Regions from separate parts of the Candidatus Pelagibacter sp. PS_34 genome, predicted to be linked through region 1. Evidence: riboswitches for the same ligand, from Rfam matches in the RefSeq annotation. Region 1 holds a riboswitch; the other holds the start of a gene.
What was found. A riboswitch is a leader RNA that binds a small molecule or an ion and turns the genes downstream of it on or off. The one in region 1 is predicted to bind glycine.
Positions count from the first base shown of each region.

Region 2: it holds a riboswitch for glycine, as region 1 does, so the genes downstream of both, AC5SL3_RS00550 (malate synthase G) here and gcvT (glycine cleavage system aminomethyltransferase GcvT) in region 1, are expected to answer to the same signal.

Region 1 covers NZ_CM182068.1:875,008-878,225, forward strand. Annotated here, with positions in the region: gene gcvP (aminomethyl-transferring glycine dehydrogenase) at 1-332, opposite strand, end outside; gene gcvH (glycine cleavage system protein GcvH) at 333-713, opposite strand; gene gcvT (glycine cleavage system aminomethyltransferase GcvT) at 710-1,816, opposite strand; glycine riboswitch at 1,894-1,983, opposite strand; gene AC5SL3_RS04750 (DMT family transporter) at 2,008-2,889, opposite strand; gene AC5SL3_RS04755 (5-oxoprolinase subunit C family protein) at 2,876-3,218, opposite strand, start outside.
Region 2 covers NZ_CM182068.1:103,076-106,293, forward strand. Annotated here, with positions in the region: gene AC5SL3_RS00550 (malate synthase G) at 1-1,728, opposite strand, end outside; glycine riboswitch at 1,799-1,886, opposite strand; gene AC5SL3_RS00555 (acetyl-CoA carboxylase carboxyltransferase subunit alpha) at 1,978-3,084, shown strand; gene secA (preprotein translocase subunit SecA) at 3,079-3,218, opposite strand, start outside.

The DNA of each region.
Region 1 (3,218 bases):
TGATAAGGGGTATAAGAAGTATACCATCCTGGATTTTCTAAAATATTTCTAAGTATTACATAGGGAGTATAAGTTCCATAATAACCCATTCCTATAAAGCTAGAATAAATCTTATTTTTTTTAGAAATATCTTTTAATTTTCTAAGTGCTTTATATTCAGAATTTGGATCACCAATATCCAAATCATCTTTAAGAAGAATTTTTTCTGGTACAGTATCTTTTATTAAATCATCAAGATTTTGGTATCCCAACTCTTTAAGCATAACATTTTGTTCATCAATAGATGGACCTATATGTCTTTGTATAAAATCTTTTTGAGCATTCTTTAACATTTAACTACCACTTTCTTTTGAAAATTTTTCGTATTCTTCTTTATTCATTAATGAATCCATTTCAGACTTATCAGTAATTTTTAATTTAAAAAACCATGCTTCATTTTCTGGATCAGAATTAACTTTTGCAGGATCGTCAACAATGGCTTGGTTATTTTCGATAATTTCTCCAGATACAGGAGTATAAATATCACTTGCAGCCTTTGTAGATTCTACAACTCCAGCATTGCCATCTTTAACCACAGAAGATCCTATTTCTGGTAACTCTACGAAAACAATATCTCCTAGCATTTCGGTTGCATGTTGTGTAATTCCTACAATAGCAGTGTCTCCATCTAACTTTATCCACTCGTGTTCTTTAGAATATTTTACTTCACTCATTTGCTAGCTCCTTTCACATAACTTTTTTTATAAAATGGCAAATTACTTATAATTGCCGGATATTTTTTTCCTCTCACTTCTAAAAAAACCTTAGTATCAATTTTAGAAAATGAATTTTCTACATAACCCATTGCAACTGGGGCCTGAACGCTGGGTCCAAAAGTTCCACTTGTAATTTCCCCAATATTTTTATCATCCTCACTAAATATTGAAGTTTTTTCACGGGCTATAATTCTTCCTTCTGGCTTAATACCTACGCGGATTTTGCTTACTCCTTTCTCAATTTGAGATTTAATTTTTTCACATCCAATAAACCCACCCTCAAGAATTCTATTTTTTGATATCGCCCATTTTAAATTTGCTTCTACTGGGCTTTTATTAATATCCATGTCATGACCATACAAACAAAGTCCCGCCTCCAGTCTCAAGGTATCTCTGGCACCTAATCCAATTAAATTAGCCCCTTCATCTATGAGTTTTTGCACAAACACTTCTGCGTTCTCATTTTTGATCGATATCTCAAATCCATCTTCACCGGTATACCCTGATCTTGTGATATAAACATCTTCTTTAAGATAATTAAACGTATCGCCATTCATAAATTTTAGATCTGATACTCCATTGATTATCTTTTCTAGTATTTGGACTGCTTTAGGACCTTGAATTGCTATAAGCGATAGCTCTTCACTTAAAATCATTTCATACTTATCTTCTAACAATTTAGTTAAAAGTTTAAAATCTGTATTCTTACAAGCAGCATTTAATACAATGTTAAAACCACCTTCAACTTTTGTGATAATCAAATCATCATAAATTCCTGCTTCATCATTCATTAAAAAACTATATTTGGATTGATTTAATTTAGCCTTACTCAATTCAGCTGGAAAAATTTTTTCAAGATCTTTTGCCAACTTATCATCTCCTTTAATGAATAACTGACCCATATGGGACACATCAAAAATACCTGCATTTTCTCTTGTACTTTTGTGTTCCTCAATAATTCCTTTAGAATATTGAATTGGCATTTGATACCCAGCAAATGGAACAAACTTAGCTCCATGCTTTTGATGTAAACTGTAAAGTGCGGTTTTTAAAATATCCATATTAACTTACTGTACCCATCTGTATGTTTGCCTGAGAGTTTTATTCCGTCGGCGAGAACTTAATCTCTTTCCAGAGTTAATATGTTACGGTCCTTTTGCCTGAGAGATTCCTGGGTGGTTGCTCCTTCGGCGCTACGATTGTTTGTAGTCTCTCCCGTATATAAGAATAATCTACCAGATATGTAACAGAGTCAATTAATAATTTTTTCTTTTTTATTTGAAAAAAGTAGTGAGTAAAATTGCAATAATACTGCAAAAAGAATTACTCCTCCTCCGATTAAAGTAAATAAAGAAGGTCGTTCAGCTGCAAATAAAAAGGCCCACATTGGCCCCAACACAGATTCGGATAACATGATTATACCAACCATTGCAGATGGTGTACTACGTGCACCCATAGTTATAAATATAAAACCAAATCCTACTTGAAAAAAACCTGCTGTAAAACCTAAAAATATATCATGTGAAGAAATCATAAGCTTCTCAGATAATAAAAATCCAATAAAGCATGAACTCACACCAGCTATAAATTGAGCTGGCACCATGTCAACTGTAGGAAATTTTCTAACAATTATAATTAAGACTGCAAATGTAATTGGCATGCTAAAAGCCGCTAAGTTTCCAGACATCTCTCCTGGTGATAAAGAATTACCTACCATTAATAGGACACCCGTAATTGCTAAAATAATTGAAGCTAAAGTAATAGATGAAATTGTTTCTTTTAAAAATAAATAACCAAATATTGCTAAAAAGAGTATTTGCGTCGAAATAATAAAATTAGTATTGGCAACAGTTGTATTATACATCGCAAAGACGTACCCACAAAAACCAAATGATAAAATAACTCCGCCAATAAGTCCTGGTAAACCTGAATCGTAAAACGCTTTAAATAATTTTTTTTTATAAGTAATTATTAAAAAAAGTAAGACTGTAAGCGAGAAAAATAAAGATCTCCAAAATAATATTTGCCATAAGGTTGATCCTTCAAATGATTTAACAATTAAGCCTCCAAAGCTTAAGCAGCAAGCTCCCATAAAAACTAATATAGGACCTGGAATTTTATTAATTACATTCATTTAAATATTTATTTGTATCTTCTATGTATGCTTTAAATATATTCTGAGCTTCTTCAAGACTTACTTCCTTAAAATTTATAATAGTGCCTGGTGTCAATTGACCTACTCGATCTAAGTCTGCTGAAATAACAACACCTATTTTGGGATATCCACCTATAGTTCCGTGATCAGACAACATAACAATAGGGTTTCCATCAGCAGGTACTTGTATTACTCCTTTTACAAGACCTTCAGATTTTATATTAGAGCTAACAATGTTTTCTAACTTGGGACCACTTAGTCTAATACCCATTCTATCTGCTAATTTAGTAACTGAAAATTCTTTGTTA
Region 2 (3,218 bases), 520 kb from region 1:
TAACAAGTCATCCAGTTTTGCAGATTCCCTTTTTTGAATTTCTTTTTGTTTCTCAAAAATATTTATCTCATGATAATGAAGAGCATGAAGAGCTGCTGCTGTAGGTGAGGGAACCCAAGCACAATTTGCACCAGCATTTAGATGGCCAGTTTTTTGTTCCATCATCTCTTTCATTTTGTCCGGCATAGCCCACATCCCTTTGCCAATTTGAGCCTTACCAGAAAGACCACATTGAAGACCTATGTCTACATTGTTATTTTCATATGCCCCAATCCATTTAGAAGATTTCATATCTCCTTTTTTAATCATAGGACCAGCTTCCATTGAAGTATGCATTTCATCACCAGTACGATCTAAAAAACCAGTATTAATAAAAAATACTCTATTTTGAAGTGTTCTAATGCACTCTTTTAAATTAGAAGAGGTTCTTCTCTCTTCATCCATAATTCCAATTTTACAGGTGTATTTTTCCAATCCTAAAACTTCTTCAACTTTAGTAAAAATTAAATCAGTAAATGAGGTTTCATCAGGACCATGCATTTTTGGTTTAACAATATAAATGGAACCAGTTCTAGAATTACCTTTTTTTTTAATATCATGAACGCAAGCTGCTGAAGTTATAAAGGCATCCATAATACCTTCTGGTATTTCAGAACCATCTTTTAAAGTGATTGCTGAGTTAGTCATAAGGTGCCCAACATTCCTTACCAATAATAAACTTCTTCCATGTAGCTTTAATCCTTTTCCATCTTTAGAAATATAACTTCTGTCAGGATTTAATTTACGCTCATAAGTCTTTCCATTTTTTTCAAAAGTTGATTTCAAATCACCCTTCATAAGTCCAAGCCAATTACGATAACAAATAACTTTGTCATCAGCATTCACTGCGGCAACACTATCTTCATTATCACAAATAGTTGAAACTGCAGCTTCAACAATAATATCACTAATTTTAGCAGGATCTTGTTGAGCGCTAAAAGCATTTGGGTCTATAATTATTTCTATATGAAGATTATTATTTTTTAAAATTATTGCTGATGGATCATTGGCCTCTCCTCTATGACCAATATATTTATCTTTATTTTTTAAAGATGATTTATTACTATCTTTTAATACTGTTAAAGAGCCATTATCAATTTTAAAGCCTGTAATATTATGCCATTCAAAATTTTCTAGAGGAAAGTATTTTTTTAAAAAGTCTCTTCCATATTTTATGACCATTTCACCTCTCAAAGGATCATATCTCTGAGAAGTACTATCTTCAGATTGCTCAATTATATCTGTGCCATACAAACTATCATATAAACTCATCCATCTAGCATTAGCAGCATTCAGTGCATACCTTTCATTCATGATTGGAACTACTAATTGAGGTCCAGCAATACTAGTTATTTCTTCATCAACATTATTTGTTTTGATCTTAAAATCAGGGCCCACTTCTTTTAAATAATCAATTTCTTTTAAAAATTTTTTATACTCCTCTAAATTGATTTCATTACCTTTATTAGCAATATGCCAATCGTCTATTTTTTTTTGTAAATCTTCTCTTATTTTTAATAGCTCTTTATTTTTTGGGGCTAGCTCATGAACTACTTGGTCGAAGCCTTCCCAGAATTTTTCAGAAGAAATATTTGTATCTTTAAGCAATTCTTCATTAACGAAGTTAAGCAATTTATTAGAAACTGATAGATTGTGTATTTTTGTATATTGTTCTTTCATAGCACCCATTTTACCCCATCTGTATTTTTGCCTGAGAGTTTTGCTCCATCGGCGAGATAAATCTCTTTCCAGAGTGTTATGTTTGTTATCGGTCCATTTGCCTGAGAGTTTCCGGGGTGGTTGCTCCTTCGGCGCTATTATCTAATAGTCTCTCCCGATATCAATTAAGAGTAACCTTTAATAGAATTATGTCAAATATAAATTATTTAAAACATTTTATTGCCTTTTTTCTCAATTAATTAATAATTAAACAATCATATGAAAAATTATTTAAATTTTGAAACAGATATTAAAAATTTAGAGATAGAAATAGACAAACTTAAAGACCCTTATAATCAAGATGGTCTTTCGGAAGTAGATACCAAAAAAATATCTGAGTCTCAAAAAGAGATAGATAATAAGCTACAAGAGATTTACTCTAACTTAGACCCCTGGCAAACTACTCTAGTTGCAAGACATGAAGACAGACCTAAAGCAAAATTTTTTATCGATAATTTATTTGAGGATTTTATCCCATTGTCAGGTGATAGATATTATGGAGAAGACAAATCCGTATTAGCAGGATTTGCAAAATTTGATGAAAAATCTGTCTTAGTTATTGGTCAAGAAAAAGGGGACAGCCTTGAAAGTAGAATTGAAAGAAATTTTGGAATGATGAGACCTGAAGGTTACAGAAAAACAATTAGATTAATGAAATTAGCAAATAAATTTAACATTCCGATAATTTCTTTTATAGACACACCCGGAGCTTACCCTGGTGTAGGAGCGGAAGAAAGAGGTCAAGCAGAGGCAATTGCAAAATCAATTGAGTGCTGCATGTCTTTAAACGTCCCAACTCTTGCAATTGTTATTGGAGAAGGTGGATCAGGAGGGGCAATAGCACTTGCTTCATCTAACAAGGTAATCATGTTAGAAAATGCAATTTACTCAGTAATATCTCCAGAGGGCTGTGCCACCATTTTATGGAGAGACCCTAAAAGAACTTTAGAAGCAGCAAAAGCTATGAAATTGTCTTCAAAAGACCTTTTAGAACTAAAAGTAATTGATGAAATTATTCCAGAGCCAATTGGTGGTGCCCACAGAGATAGAGACCTAATATTAGATAACGTAAGAAAATCGATTGAAAAAAATTTGAATGAATTTTTTAACATGAGTGGAGAAGAAATTTTTAATCATAGAAAAAATAAATTTTTAACTATTGGAAGATCTAAAGGTTTCGTAAATCAAATAGACGATCTAAGTACACTCAGCATGAAAGAAAGTAAGGTTAATTTATTTATTAAAAACTTCTTTAAATCAAAGTTAAATTTAGCAGTTTTATTTGGAGTAATAGTTTTATTGGGCTATTTTATATTTTCTTTATAAGGCCCCACAACAGTTTTTAAACTTTTTACCTGTAGCTTCACATTTCTCATTTCTTGAAATTTTTTCATTTTTTCTTTTTATTAGTAAACATTTTGGATCGTTAGATGTTTCTTTTTTTAATGGTCTTGAAATAC